3 regions of the Kocuria sp. CPCC 205261 genome follow, and region 2 is predicted to be linked to each of the others. Evidence: riboswitches for the same ligand, from Rfam matches in the RefSeq annotation. Region 2 holds a riboswitch; each other region holds the start of a gene.
What was found. Region 2 has a riboswitch for S-adenosylmethionine ahead of RF646_RS10475 (cobalamin-independent methionine synthase II family protein). Riboswitches for the same ligand answer to the same signal wherever they lie in the genome.
Positions count from the first base shown of each region.

Region 1: another riboswitch for S-adenosylmethionine. It lies ahead of RF646_RS08395 (hypothetical protein); the one in region 2 lies ahead of RF646_RS10475 (cobalamin-independent methionine synthase II family protein).
Region 3: another riboswitch for S-adenosylmethionine. It lies ahead of RF646_RS08870 (methylenetetrahydrofolate reductase); the one in region 2 lies ahead of RF646_RS10475 (cobalamin-independent methionine synthase II family protein).

Region 1 covers NZ_JAVKPU010000007.1:67,045-72,089, forward strand. Annotated here, with positions in the region: gene RF646_RS08380 (hypothetical protein) at 1-1,886, shown strand, start outside; gene RF646_RS08385 (BCCT family transporter) at 2,177-2,491, shown strand; gene RF646_RS08390 (BCCT family transporter) at 2,527-2,955, shown strand; gene RF646_RS08395 (hypothetical protein) at 3,070-3,348, opposite strand; SAM riboswitch class IV at 3,369-3,511, opposite strand; gene RF646_RS08400 (glycosyltransferase family 4 protein) at 3,623-4,786, opposite strand; gene RF646_RS08405 (DUF6350 family protein) at 4,905-5,045, shown strand, end outside.
Region 2 covers NZ_JAVKPU010000010.1:23,017-28,061, reverse strand. Annotated here, with positions in the region: gene RF646_RS10495 (CoA transferase subunit B) at 1-96, opposite strand, end outside; gene RF646_RS10490 (CoA transferase subunit A) at 93-887, opposite strand; gene RF646_RS10485 (IclR family transcriptional regulator) at 1,040-1,843, shown strand; gene RF646_RS10480 (3-hydroxybutyrate dehydrogenase) at 2,056-2,805, opposite strand; SAM riboswitch class I at 3,072-3,158, shown strand; gene RF646_RS10475 (cobalamin-independent methionine synthase II family protein) at 3,173-4,384, shown strand; gene RF646_RS10470 (MFS transporter) at 4,739-5,045, shown strand, end outside.
Region 3 covers NZ_JAVKPU010000008.1:6,121-11,165, forward strand. Annotated here, with positions in the region: gene metE (5-methyltetrahydropteroyltriglutamate--homocysteine S-methyltransferase) at 1-887, opposite strand, end outside; gene RF646_RS08870 (methylenetetrahydrofolate reductase) at 1,085-2,074, opposite strand; SAM riboswitch class IV at 2,119-2,235, opposite strand; gene RF646_RS08875 (hypothetical protein) at 2,285-2,554, shown strand; gene RF646_RS08880 (thermonuclease family protein) at 2,678-3,466, opposite strand; gene RF646_RS08885 (fructosamine kinase family protein) at 3,515-4,384, shown strand; gene RF646_RS08890 (MarR family winged helix-turn-helix transcriptional regulator) at 4,557-5,045, shown strand, end outside.

The sequences.
Region 1 (5,045 bases), on a different contig from region 2:
ACGTCCCCGCGGCGTGGCCGTGCCGGATCATGGTGCGCAATCAACCTGAATGGGTGGATCAGATCCGCGCGATCCTGGACGACTCGGCCTCTCCCGACTACCGCGTGGTGGGCCCGGGGGAGAACGGGGTCTGCGAGGGCTGGGTGCTGTTCGACGACGTCCAGGTGCTGCGTGCCGGTGACCCCGCGCTGACCGTCAACGACAACTTCTCGGCCCTGGTACCCCGCCTGGTCCCCGCAATCACCCTGTCCGGCGGGCTGCGGATCCCCGGGGACGTGGACCGGTTCTCGGCCCTGCGGCCCCCGCAGTTGACCGTCACGTCCGACAGCGACGACCCCCTGTCCGTGGAGTGCGAGTGGCGCAACCCGCACTCGTTCAAGCTCATGAGCACCAAGCTCACCGCACCCCGGGTGCCACCGTTCCAGGTGAGCCTGGGCGGGACCGATCTGGCCCGCGAGGACGGCCACCTCAAGCCCAACGACTACACGTTAGTGCTGCGTTCCGGGCGCACCGTGAAGCAGCGCCTCGAGTTCCGCGTGCGGGACAGTTCCTACTACATCACTCAACGCTCCCTGGGCTACGACGGTGAGATGGTCCACGTCGCGGAGGAACCGTTGTGGCCCGTCACCGCGGTGACGCGGGACGAGATCCCGGACGAGTACGTCCAGGGGTCGTTCGACAACATGGACCCCCACGAGGCCACCGTGGACGAGGTCCCCGTGCCCGAGGTCGCCGGGTGGGAGTCCGCCGAGGGGCAGATGTTCCCCGAGCGCAGCAACGAGCTGCCCGAGGCCCCGGACGTGTCCTGCATGGTCACGGGCAAGCACAAAGTGATCCTGCCCCCCATGGATCCCAAGGCCAAGGCGCCGTGGGTGTTCGGGCGCTGCAAGTTCTGCGGGCTTACCAAGCGCTACCCCGGCCGGCTCACCAAGCTTTCGGCGGTGGGCCAGACGGGTTCGGTCGAGGCACTGCAGTTCATCGGCCCGGACGAGGGCGAGTACCCGGGGTCCTGGGCGCCGTTCAAGGACATCCTCACGTTCTTGGGTGGCGGCAAGCGGTCGAGCCTGTCCATCGTGGCGCGCCAGCTCGAGGACTCCGAGCGCTTCGAGGAATGGTTCGTGGGTCACCTGCAGGCCCTCGGTTTCCTGGAGGTGATCCGGGACGAGAACTGGACGGTGCGCCGCTGGCAGGTGTGCTCCCCGGCTTTGACCCAGCTCGTGGACGGCTCCATCCTGCTCACGGGCGGGTGGAAGACCGACCAAGAGGACGCCGTGACGCAGGCGGTCGGGGCCCAGGGTGGTGAGGTCGTGGTGCTGTCCCCGGAGGACCATGCGACCACCATGCTCCAGGATGTGGACCTCGACGCGCTGAGCAAGCTGCTGCCCGAGGGGCTGTGCGACGTGGTCTACGACGCCGGGCCCGTCATGCTCGACACCCTGCCCCCGTTGTCCTCGGTCGTCGCCGGGCTGCCCCTGAAGGAGATGCAGTACAACGGGGTCGCGGAACGCTTCGTGCCCGCGGACGCCACGTGGGAGGCCACGGACGACCGCAACCAGGCGGGGCTGTACCGGATCAACCACCACCACAAGACGCGCTACGCCTACCGCACCGCGGAGGACGTGGTCTCGGGTCACGCCCGTCCCGTGTCCTCGGGGCTCGGCAAGCACCTCGCGGCGCGGGACACCGGCACGGCGTTGGTCAGCTACGATCCCGAGCTGCGGTTGCTCTCCGTGCCCATCGGTGCCGCCCTGCCGGGGCTGTACGCGCGCGCCACGGTGCTGTGCTCGGGGCTGCTGCCCACGCTCGTGGACGAGGACTTCTCCCTGAACTACGGGGACGTCTCCGAGGAGTTCGCGAGCGCCCTCGTGGCCAAGCTGCTGGGCTGACAGTGCCGCCCCGGGCGAACGGGGGGTGTGCTCGTGGGGCCGCGCGGCTGCATTCGGCTGCTGCGCGGCCCTCCCCTACAGTGAGGTGGCGTGCCATGACTAACGGCTGGTAGTAAGGCGCCTCAACCCCGGGTCGTCCGACGTCCGACCCGCATCCCCGACGTGACCACACACGATTCCTCGTCCATCCGTCACCCACGCCCGGGCTCGTCGCCCGTCGCGGATCCGCCCGCCCCGTCCGGGCCCCTCGCTCTGCGCCACCCCGGTTGCCCGTCTACTGGCGGGTCTTCGTGGCCGCGGCAACCCTGCTTGTCTCGCTGTCCGCCTGGGCCACGGAGGCACCCGAGCACGCCGACGCCGTGATCGGCGGCGTGGTCGCGTGGGTCGCCTCCCGGCTGGGGTGGTTCTACATCCTCCCGGCCGCTCTCGTGATCCTGGTCGCGGACAGCAGGCACGGCACGATCAAGATGGGCCCGGACCACGCGAAACCCCAGTTCAACCTGTTCACGGGGTGGGCCATGTACGCCCTGATGGGCATGGCCTTCGGCTACTTCGCCTACGGCTTCGGCATGCCGCTGAGCATCCGCTCCGCTCTCTACCCCTGATCGGGTGCCGGATCCACGGTGCCGCCGGCGACGCCGTGGACACCGCGGCGCTGCTGGGGACCATCCTTGGGGTGGCCGCGTCCCTGGGGATCGGGGTGGTCCAGTTGAACTTCGGACTGCGCTACCTGTTCGGCGTCCCCGAAAACCTGGCGGTGCCGTCGGCACTGACCGCCCTGGGGGTCTTCATGGCGGTGGCTTCGTGCGTCTTGGGCGTGGACAAGGGCATCCGGCGGCTTTCCGAGCAGAGCATCATCCTGGCGATCGGGCTCATGCTGTACGTGCTCATCACCGGGCGCACGGCGTTCCTGCTGGATGCGATCGTCAAGGGCGTGAGCGGATTGCGCGTGGCAGACGCCTCGGTGATGTCCGAGCTCGTGACGGTGAACCCGAAGATCACGGTCTTCATGATCGGTGAACGCGCCGCCGAGCTGATCGCCCAGGACCGGGACGCGACCGCCCGGTGAGCACGGCCGCCAAGAACCGAGCAGGCTGAGAACATGGGTGTGGCCCGGGTCCGTCCAGACCCGGGCCACACCCGATCGTGGAGTTCGCGGTCGCGGGGACCGTGCTCGTGAGGACTACGCGGGCAAGGGCTCCAGCTTGTAGAAGGACACCCCGCCGGTCACCCGGGACGCTCCGGGGACCAGGAGTCTGCTGTACTTGGCGCACCACTGGCCGCGCCCCCGTGTGTGCTGTGCGGCGAGTGCGACCTCACGGGCGTCGTCCGCGAAGTACTCGTGCTCGTGACCGTCCGATCCCGTGATGGACACCACGTGCCGGGCGGGGTCCGCCTGAACGGTGACGTCCACCCACTGTTCGCGGGTGTCGGGGTGGGATTTCTGGGTTGTCGTGTTCATGATGTCGGGCCTCTGATTTTTCCGGTCGCTTGCCGGAACCACACGTGTGGCCCCGGCCGCTTCGTCATCCAATCCACCCCTGAACCGAGGGTTGGCGTACGCCGAGTTGGAGCTCTGGGCGCGCGGTGACGTCCTTGTCGTTGCGCGGGCGCATCTCGTGAAGCTGCTTCGAGCCTATCCGTGGATTCGGGGGACCAGCCAGGCGCGGACCGAGAATGTCATCAAAACTTAATCAAGCTTCTGTTGAGTAACATCTGGCACCCGGCGGCGTTTCTCACGGGGTGCGCAGGCCGGCCCCGCGCGTACCGCGCATCCGGGAGGTGACCGTGCGAGCGCGCTCGTAGTGGCCCAGCAACTGCTCGCACACGGCACCCCACGTGCGCTCCTGCACGCACTGGTGGGCGGTGCGCGCGAAGGCGAGGCGTTTGGCGTCGTCGCCCGCGAGGTCTCGGACGCGCTCGCGCAACCCGGCCAGGTCACCCGGGGCGTAGAGCCACCCGTTACGCGAGGAGTCCACGAGGTCCAGGGGGCCGCCGCGGCCCACGGCCACCACTGGGACCCCGGAGGCCATGGCTTCCTGGATGGTCTGGCAGAACGTCTCGTGCTCACCGGGGTGCACGAACACGTCCAGCGACGCCATGGCCGTGGCGAGTTCGGTGCCCGTGAGGAAGCCCTCGAAGTGCGCGTTGGGCAATACCGAGCGCAGCGACTCCTTCCCGGGGCCGGAACCGATGATCACGAGCCGGGTGTCCGGCAGGGCGTCGATCGCGGCGAGGTCCGCGACCTGCTTCTCGGGGGCCAACCGCCCCACGTATCCCACGAGTCGCTTGCCGCCGCCCACGCGCTCGCGCCACGCGTGATCGCGCAGTGCGGGACGGAACCGGCTCGTGTCCACGCCGCGGCGCCACATGTGCACCCGCTGGACGCCGTGCTCGTGGAGTTGGCTGATCGACGCCGTGGAGGGAGCGAGCGTGAGGGTCGCACTGTTGTGCATCGCACGCACGTGGGACCACATGGCGGTCTCCAGCACGGATGCACCGTAGCGTGCGGCGTAACCGGGCACGTCCGTCTGGTACACGGCCACGCACGGCAGACCCAAACCCTTGGCGGCCTGGATGGCCTGCCACCCGAGCACGAACGGGGACGCCACGTGCACCACGTCCGGCGCGAAGCGGGCCAGGATGCGCTGCATGCGACTCACGGTGCAGCTCGCCACGCGGACCTCGGGATAGCCCGCGAGCGGCAGAGACGGGATGCGCTCGATCCGTACGCCGTCCACGTGGTCCACCGAGCCCAGGAACAGGGTCTTCTCGTAGGAGGGGGCGATCACCATGGCCTCGTGTCCGTGATCCCGCAGGTGTTCCAGGACGCGGATCACCGAATGAGTGACACCGTTGACGTGGGGGAGGAACTGTTCGGCCACCAATGCAATTCTCACGGTTCCCACTGTGGGCCCGGCGCCTCACGGGGGAGTCACCCGGGGGTGGCCCGCAGGTGAAGTCCGGGCTAACTTCGCTGCCCGTGGTGCGCGGGTGAACGTGAAAAGATGTTCGGTGATGAAACTTCCCTCACTGCCCGGCGTGGTCTCGGGCGTACGCGACCGCTTCACGTCGCACGGTTCGTCCCCCGTGCGCGCCGCCGACGTGCCCCGCCCCGAACCGGACGACTCCCCGGGACTGCCCATGCCGCTCGCGCTG
Region 2 (5,045 bases):
CACGAGTGTCGGGATCCCGATGCCCAGGTTCACGTAGTCGCCGTCGGTCAGTTCCGACGCCGCGATGGCCGCCATCTCATCACGCGTCCAACTCATGCCACCGCTCCTTCCGCTCTGCCGTTGCCTGCGCCCCGGGCGGCACCACCGCCGGTCCGCACGTCCGTTCCGCCCTCCGACGACGACGCCGCGGGCCTCGGTCGCGTGGTGCGCTGCTCGATCTCCTTGGGCGCCCCCGAGTACTGCACCACGTACTGCACGAAGACCCCGGGGGTCACGATGTGGTCCGGGTCCAACTCGCCCGGGGCCACGACCTCCTCGGCCTCCGCAAACGTGATCCGTGCGGCCGTGGCGCACACCGGGTTGAAGTTGCGCGAGGTCCTCCGGTAGATCAGGTTGCCGTCCGTGTCCCCTCGCCACGCGTGCACCAGGGCGATGTCCGCGACGATCCCGCGTTCCAGGATGTAGGTGCGCCCGTCGAACTCCGCGGTGGGCTTCCCCTCCGCCACGCGCGTGCCCACACCGGTGGCGGTGTAGAACGCGGGGATCCCCGCACCGCCCGCGCGCAGCCGTTCGGCGAGCGTGCCCTGCGGGTTGAACTCGACCTCGAGCTCACCCTCCAGGTACTGGCGGGCGAACTCCTTGTTCTCCCCCACGTACGAGGACAGCACCTTACTCACCTGCTTGTTCTCCAGCAGCAGACCGAGCCCCTTGCCGTCCACGCCCATGTTGTTGGACACCACGGTCAGGTCCTTGGCTCCGTTGTCCCGGACCGCTTCGATGAGGTCCCGCGGGATCCCGGACAGTCCGAAACCGCCCACCGCCACGGTCATCCCGTCCCGCAGCGTCTCGGCGAGCAACTCGGCCACGTTGTCCCTGAGTTTGGACATGGTCACCCCTCCAGTGCGTGATCTGCCTCTCAGGCTAGAAAGTGACCACATCTTGGTCAATGCTTCACCCGTAATCGTCGATGAAGGGATCACAATCTGAAAAACTGTCGCTAGTCTGTCCATATTGTGAACGTCCCGACGCAGGAGCGTGTATGACCCCGCAGAAATCCCGGAACTCGCAGCCCTCCCCCCAGGGCACGCAGGTGGTCTCCCGGATCGCCGCGATCCTGCAGGCCGTGGCATCCGGGGAGTCAGCCGGATCCACCGCGGCCATCGCCCACCGCACGGGGCTGACCCGGCCCACCGCGCACCGATTGCTCGCAGCGCTCGCCGCCGAGGGGCTCGTGGACCGCACGGAGGACGGCAACTGGGCCCTGGGTCCCGAACTGCACATCCTGGGCACGGTGGCCGCCCAACGTTATCCCGCCCAGGACCTCGCGACCCCGTGTCTGCAGCGGCTCGCCGAGGCCACGGGCGAGTCCGCGTTCTTCTCCGCTCGCCGCGGCAACGAGGTCATCTGCCTGGCCCGGGTGGAGGGGGCGTTCCCGGTGCGCTCACACGTGCTCTACGAGGGCCTGCGGTTGCCCCTGGGCGTGGCCTCCGCGGGACTCGCGATCCTCGGTCACCTACCCCCGGACCAATTGGAGACCGCCCTCGCGGACACCCGGGAGGAGCGGACGCGCCTCGGTCCACAGCACGACGACGCTCACGTCCGCCGCCTCGTCGCCCAGGTCAGGGAGGACGGCTGGTCCCTGAACCCCGGACGTATTGTGGAGGGCTCGTGGGGCATGGCGGCCGCGGTGTTCGACGCGACCGGCCAACCCCGCTACGCGCTCTCCCTGACGGGGATCGAACCCCGGTTCACCGCGGAACGCAGACCCCGCCTCGGGGCGGCTTTGCTGGACCAGGCCCACAGGCTCTCCACGGCGCTGCGCGCGGGGGCCACGACCGTGTGAACCGGACGCAGCGGCGTCGTCCCGTACCGTCAGACCCCGCGTCCTCGCACCCCGGAACATCTGTGCCCCGATACCGCACGCGTTGTGCGACTGCGGGTGTTTTTCCGGGACGCAGATGTTCGGGCCCTTGGCCGGAGAGGGGCCGTGGAACGCGGGCCATTGCCTCGACACCGAACGGCAGCGAGGGTGGACGCGGCGACGTCGCCCCGCGCTCAGGACGCCGTCCAGCCACCGTCCATCGTGTAGGACGCACCCGTGACCATGCCCGCGGACGGGCCGGCCAGGAACGCGATGAGCTCGCCAACCTCCTCGGGTTCCACGAGGCGCTTGATCGCGGACTCGGTGAGCATGATCTTCTCGATCACCTGGTCCTCGGGGATCCTGTGGGTCGCGGCCTGGTCCTTGATCTGCTTGTCCACGAGCGGGGTGTGCACGTAGCTGGGGTTGACGCAGTTGCTGGTCACACCGTGCTCAGCGCCCTCCAGGGCCACGGTCTTGGACAGCCCTTCGAGCCCGTGCTTGGCCGTGACGTACGCGGATTTGTACGCGGACGCGCGCAGACCGTGGATGGAGGAGACGTTGATGATTCGGCCCCATCCGCGCTCGTACATGTGCGGCAGTGCGGCACGGATCAGCAGGAACGGAGCCTCGAGCATGAGCGTGAGGATGCGGTGGAAGTCCGCGGGGTCGAAGTCCTGCACGGGGGCCACCTTTTGGATCCCCGCGTTGTTGACCAGGATGTCCACGTCCAGGCCCAGTTCGGCGAGCGCGGCGGTGTCCGAGAGGTCCACGACCCAGGCTTCCCCGCCCACCTCGGAGGCCGTCGTCTGAGCGGCTTCTTCATTGATATCCGCGACGACCACGTGGGCGCCGCGGTCCGCGAACGCCTGCACGGCGGCGCGGCCGATCCCGCTGGCCCCACCGGTGACCAGGGCCTTCTTCCCCTCGAGCGATTGCTCCATGACAGCCTCTTTGCGCGTGGACGGTTCTCCTACCGCGTCACGCTACGCCCCCGGGGGGCCGCCGGGTCACGATCCGGAACGGACCACCCCGGACCAGCTACGAGTCACGGCCCGCACCGGGGGCCGCCCGGTCACGGAAGCCCCGGTGACCCGAGCCCGAGGGGCCGGGCAGGAGGAACCCGGGGAGCGGCGTCGTCGTCCGACACGCCACGACCCCGCGCGCCACGAATGGCCTCCGCGCCTCGCGATGCTGTTGGATGGAGCAGTACCCATCCAGAGCGGCCGAGAGATCTGGCTCGTGGAAGCCGCAGCAACCGGGGTGACACCGGTGCTAACGCCAGAACCGATGGAAAGGATCAGCACAGCCATGCCCTTGAACACCGATCGCATCCAGACCACCCACGTGGGGTCCCTCCCCCGCACGCCGCAGTTGCTCGAGGCCAACAACCGCTTCCAGGCCGGGGAGATCGACCTGGCGCAGTTGGGTGAGGCGCTGGACGCCGGGGTGATCGACGTCGTGCGCAAGCAGCGGGAGATCGGCCTGGACATCGTCAATGACGGCGAGTACGGCCACACCACGTCCGGCGCCGTGGATTACGGGGCCTGGTGGAACTACTCGTTCCACCGCCTGGGCGGGCTGACCCCCACGGACGAGGACCGCTGGCAGACGGCGGAGACGCTGCGCTCGTCGCCAGGCAACATCGTGCTCACGAGCTTCCCGGACCGCCGCGACCGCTCCAAGTTCCGGGAGGCCTACGAGGATCCCACGGCCGGGGTCCTGGCCCACCGCGCAAGCGTGTCCCAGCCGAAGATCACGGGCCCGCTGACCTACACGGGTCAGGAAGCCGTGGCCGGTGACATCCGCCGGATTAAGGAGGCCATGGCCGAGACCGGGGCCACGCAGGGGTTCGTGGCAGCGCTGTCCCCCGGCTCGTGCGCGCGCGTGAAGAACGAGTACTACGCGAGCGACGAGGAACTGGTCTACGCGTGCGCGGACGCGATGCGCGAGGAGTACAAGGCCATCACGGACGCCGGGTTGACCGTGCAGATCGACGACCCCTCGATCGCCGAGTCCTGGGACCAGATCAACCCCGAGCCCACCGTGGAGGACTACCTGGCCTTCACCCAGCTCCGCGTGGACGCGCTGAACTACGCACTGCGCGACCTCCCCGAGGAGCAGATCCGCTTCCACCTGTGCTGGGGTTCGTGGCACGGCCCGCACACCACGGACCTCGAGTTCAAGTACCTCGTGGACCTCATGCTCACCATCCGCGCGCAGGGCTACAGCTTCGAGGCGTCCAGCCCGCGCCACGGCCACGAGTGGAAGGTCTGGAAGGACCACCAGCTGCCCGAGGGCAAGGTGGTCTACCCCGGTTTCGTCTCTCACTCGACCAACGTGGTGGAGCACCCCGAGCTCGTGGCGGACCGGATCGAGCAGTACGCGTCCGTGGTGGGCAAGGAGAACGTGATCGCCTCCACGGACTGCGGTCTGGGCGGGCGGTTGCACCCGCAGATCGCGCTGGCCAAGCTCGAGTCCCTCGTGGAGGGTGCGCGGATCGCGTCCGAGCGCCTGTTCTAATCAGGCCGCGCGGCTGGTCCTGCAGCTTTTAGTCTCACCGCGTCGCTGACCGTTCCGGTTCCCCGATCTTCCCGGACGACGACGCCGCCCGCCCCCTTCCGCTGCGCCCGCACCTTCCACGGTGCGGCACGGCGGGAGGGGGCGTTGCCGTGTCATGAACGCGTCACAACGGCCGACATGCTGCCCGCCCGGGTGAACGGCCCGGGAAAAATATACGATTTAATACACGAAACGTGTGGCGCACTTCACATTATTTCGTACACTTATTTCGAGACCAATCGGTCGGTTATTCCCCTGATCCACTCCGCCACTGGCACCCCACGGACCCCGCGTCCGCCGATCCTGGAGACCCACATGGCATCCACCACCTCAGCGCCCGCTCAGCCGGCGCACACCATGACCCGAGAAGAACGCAAGGTCCTTGCGGGCACCCTCGTGGGCACCACCATCGAGTGGTACGACTTCTTCATCTATGCGCAGGCGGCCGCCTTCATCCTGGCCACCCACTTCTTCAACCCGGCGGGCGAGCAGAACGCCACGCTGGGACAGATCGTCGCCTGGGCGTCCCTGGGCATCAGCTTCCTCTTCCGTCCCCTGGGTGCGATCGTGGCCGGTCACATCGGTGACAAGTACGGGCGCAAGATCACCCTGGTCATGACCC
Region 3 (5,045 bases), on a different contig from region 2:
ACGTCCCCGCGGTCGAGGTCGATGGCCAGGGCGTCGACGTTCGTGTGGGCCAGGGCGAGCTGGGCGTCCTCGCCGGCATCGCCGTAGCCCACGGTCACGAGGATCGCGGGGCGCTGTTGCTCGTTCGAAAGTTGGGTGTAGGCGCTCTCGAGGGCGGCCACGAGTTCGGTGCGTTCCACGCTCCACCCGTCCGCGGCGAGGGCCGGCTCGTCGAGTTGCACCCATTCGACGCCGGCCTCAGCCAGGGCTCGCAGGATCGCGGCGTATTCGGCCACGACGTCGTCGAGGCGCTGCAGGGGGTGACTTGCGACGGCATCGGTGGTCTCGGGGCGTGAGAGCAAGAGCAGGCTCACGGGGCCCACGAGGACCGGGCGGGTGGTGATCCCGGTGGTCCCGAGGGTGGTCCGGTAGCGGGACACGAGGCTCTCGGGGTTCGCACGCAACGGGGTGTCCGGGCCGATCTCGGGTACGTAGTAGTGGTAGTTGGTGTCGAACCACTTGGTCATCTCGAGCGGCTCCAACCGATCGGTGCCGCGGGACAACGCCGTGATCAGCTCGATCCCGCGGGGCGTGTCCGGGGCGGCGGGCTCGTAGCCGTCCGCGATGAACCGCGCGGGAACCGCGCCTAGCGCCAGGGACGTGTCCAGGACGTGGTCCACCGCGAACCCCTCGGACGGCACCGCGTGATCCGTGGTGAGGCCGAGTTCGGACAATCGCGTGGCGGTGCGCTCACGCAACCGGGCGAGGGTGTCCAGCACGGTGGTGGCGGGGTGCTGTTGCGGGTCCTTCCAATAGGACTCGAGTGCGCGCTTGAGCTCGCGGTCGGGGCCGATGCGGGGGTAGCCCAGGATCGTGGCGGCGGGGAACGGGACGGGCTGGGTGCTCATGGGAACTCCTCGGAGCTGGTGTGGGGTATGGCGGTTAGGGGGTGTGATGAGCCGCGGCAACGGGTGTGCTCCGGCGCGGCGGGGTAAGGGGAACGTCAGCGTGGGTGGTGCCGCTACGAACGGTTTTCGGCCTGCCCGGATGTGGCGGTCGAAGCCAACACGATCGGTTCACGGGTCGGTCGGGGCTGGTGCGGAGGTCAGGCCGCGGGGCTGCGGCCTCGGTATTCGCGTGCGGCATCCCGGACCCGCAGGTGCTCCAGGATGGTCAGCGCCGCCTCGGGGCGGTTGAACGTGTACAGGTGGAAACCGGCGCAGCCCAGATCCATGAGGTCGTCGATCAGGGACAGGGTGGCCGCGACCCCTCGGTGGCGCAGTTCCTCGGGAGTGTCGGCGCGCAGGAACCGGGTGAGGCGTTCCGGGACCCGGACCCCGGTGATCTCGGTCATGCGCTGCAACCTTTGAGGGTTGCTCAGCGGCATGAGCCCGGCGACCACGGGGATGTGGATGCCCTCCGAGCGCGCGCGTTCCAGGAACGTGGCGTAGTCCTCGGGTTCGTAGAGCACCTGCGTGATCGCGTAGTCCGCGCCGGCCTCCTGCTTGTCCCACAGGGACGCGAGATCCGCCTCGAAGTCGCGGCCTCGTGCGGGGGACGGGTAGCACGCCACCGACACGGACAGCGGTCGCTGACCCGGGCGGAACCCGGTGCCGAAGCGACGTCGTTCGACGTCCCGGATCAGCTCCACCAGTTGGGAGGCCCGGCCCAGGCCACCCGCTGGGGTCCGCCATTCCCCGGTACCCAGGGGCGGGTCGCCGCGCAGCGCGAGGAGGTCGCGAACGCCGTCGTCCAGCAACTGGTCCACGGCGCGCTCAAGACCCGCGCGGTCCGTGCCACCGCACGTGAAGTGCGCCATGACCGGGGTCTTGGTCGTGCGGCGCAGGTGGCGCAGCGCCTCGCGGGAGACGCCGTGATGGCCGGCGTGACCGTGGGTGACCGAGAAGAAATCCGGCCCGGCCTGGGCCATGGCGTCGATGTTGCGCCACACAGTGTCCGGGTCCGCGGTGGGCCGCGGCGGGAACACTTCGAACGAGACAAGCGTGGAGCGGCGCGGGCGCCGGACCAGCCAGGACGTCCTCGTGGGCGGGCCAGTCACGGGCGCGGGTTCTGACGCTGCGAGGGGTGCGGGCATATAAAAAATCCTCCGGCGTTAGGACGCCGGAGGATGAGCTCCGAGCGCCGTACTTGCCGACCACGCGGTTGCGCGGCGGCCGGATCCTCATCTGGGGCACCCCACTACAGCTGGAGGGTTGCCGCCCGGTTAGCCAGAGCTTCGCACCGGGACTCATGATCCTTTGTTACGAGCGAGCGTAGCACAGCCTCGTGACGAGGCCCACGAACGATGACGGAACCGCCGGCCTCCCGCCGCGCTCGTCTTCCCAAGCGGGCTGAATGGACCGCACGGGGGCACCTGGGCCCTGCCGTGGTCATCCTGCCCCACGACGTGCAGGACATGAAGATGCCCGAGTTGGGACCCGAGAACTGGGTCTCGCGCTCGATAGCCGCGGCGCCGGCCGCGGGCGGGTCCGCGTCCTCGCAGGCACCCGCTCCGACGACGACGCCGTCCCCCTTGCGCAGCGCGACCGCCAACCCCGGTCGTCACGAACCCTGAGTTCGGGCCGCCGTGCATCCGGCGGCTCGCCGGTGCACCCGCGTGACCAAAGCGCGGCGAAAAACAGGGACGCCCACCCGGTCAACCGACCGGGTGGGCGCGCCTTGGCGTGTCATCAGCAACTCAGCATGGGTGCCAGACCTTTCCTCCCGGTTCGTAGCACCGGGGGCCGGTGTAACCGGGATAACCGCCATCACTCTCGGGAGCCGGGGGCACGTGGGGTGCCGCCGGCAGCTGCGGGGCAGCAGGTACCCGGGGCGCGGCCGGTAGCTGAGGTGCCGCGGGCTGCGCGGGGGCGGGGTTGTAGTTGTAGTTCGGTTGCGGAGCGGGATTGGGTTGGGGTGCCGGATCGCCCACGGCGACCTCGTCCTCCACGACCGCGGGAGGCGCCTCGAGCGTCGGCGTGGGAGTGGGCGTGGAGGACGAGGTGGGACTCGGCGTCGCGCTCGGGCTCGCGGTGCTCGGAGTTGTGGTGCCGGGGGATGCGGATTCCCCCGGCGGCGCGCAGTCCTGCTTCGGGTCGAAGAAACCGACCTGCATGGCCTGGGCGACGTTGTACGCGCTGTCCATCTCTCGCCGGTACGTGCTGTTGGCGCCCACGGTCATGGGCGTTGCCAGGCCCGCCTTGACGAGTGCCTGGTTGACGTTCAACCCGTCGTCGTCGCGGGTCACTCGGGCGAGGGTGCGGCCGTAGCGGTCCGTGCGTTCCACGTCGTAGTCCAGGTGGATCGTGGATCCCTTGGGCAGTAGGTCCTCAAGCTTGGCCGTGGCCTCGTCCGCGAGGCACTCGCCGGGCTGACCGTCCCGCGCGACCTCCGGGGTATTGATGTTCAGCAGCCGCACCCGCGTGGACTTCCCCGCGATCGTGGCGTCCAGGGTGTCCCCGTCCACCACGCGTTCCACTGTGGCCACCGAGTCGTCCGGGGTGGTGCGCAGTGCGGCATGGTGTAGACAAGACGCATGGCCACCATCGATGAGCTTCCCGGTGAGATTGTCGCGGACCTGCGCGTGAGCGATGCCCGTCCCCTGAGCGGCGGGGACACCGCCCGCGCCTACTGGCTCGAGACCCCGGACGGGCCCCTGTTCGCCAAGACCATGCCGGGTGCCCCGGCGGGTGTGTTGGCGTTGGAGGCGGCGGGACTCGAGGCGCTGCGCGCCGTCGCCCCCGCCGAGGTGCGGGTGCCCAGGGTGCATCACGTGGGCGATGAGGCCCTGGTGCTCGAGTGGATCGACGAGGGTCCCGGACGGCAGGACCGTGCCACGGAACGCAGCATGGGTGCTGGTCTCGCGGCCATCCACCGCGCGCGAGCCCCGCACGTCGGGTGGCTCTCGGCGGAGCTGCCGGAACGCATCGGCTCGTTCCCGGTGGATCTCACGCCCACGGACGACTGGGCCGACTTCCTGTTACACCGCCGCATCGAGCCGTTGCTGCGCGCGGCGATCGACGCGGGACACCTGGACCCCGCGGCGTCGGACCTGCTGGCGCGCTTGGCGCCGCGAGCGGACGAACTCGCGGGCCCTCCCGAACCCCCGAGCCTGCTGCACGGTGACCTGTGGGCAGGCAACCGCGTGGTGGATCGCAACGGGACGAACTGGCTCATCGATCCGTCCTCGTTCTACGGACACCGCGAGTACGACCTGGCCATGATGCAGCTCTTCGGCGGTTTCGGGCGGGAATGCTTCGCGGCGTACGACGACGCCTACCCCCTCGCGGACGGCTGGCACGACCGGGTGCCGTGGTACCAGTTGCCGCCGCTGCTGGTGCATGCGATCAGGTTCGACGGTGGTTACGGCGGGGCGGTCCTACGGGCCCTGCGCAGTCTGATGTGACACTACGGGGCGCGTCCATCACCCGCTGAGGACAGGGCGTTCTCGGCCGATGACTGCTACAAGGCAGGTGCGGACAACGTTTTCCACCCGCGTGACATGGTTGGACACGTCCCCCGCACGTGCAGCATGATGTTTACTAGATTGTCTAGTTATCCACAACGCGAGGGACGCGATGGAGAGCAGTGCAACGTGGTACGGGCCGGTGAGCCCGCAGTCGCGTGCGCTGCGCCGGGTGGTCGTGCTCAACGCGGAGATCGCGTACGAGATCCGCCGCATCTTGGGGCTCAAGGGAACCGATTACGCGGCCATGGCCATGCTCATAGTCCATTCCATGGGGCCCACGGAACTGGCTCACGCGCTGCACCTCACGACGGCCTCCGCGACCGCGGTGGTGGACCGACTGGTGCGCGCGGGTCACGTGGTCCGGGAGCCCGTGGAGGGGGATCGACGCCGGATGACTGTGCGCGCGGTGACCTCGTCCAGGGAGCGGACCCGGGAGCACGTCGTGCCGGTAATCGGGATGGTCGAGGACGAGCTCGACGCCCTGGATGAGCCCGGGCGTGAGGCCGTCCTCCGGTTTCTGAGAGGTACCGAGTCCCGTCTGGAGGAGTACTTGGAAGACTTGCGCGGGCGCGCGGACCAGGCGTCCCAGGACGATCCC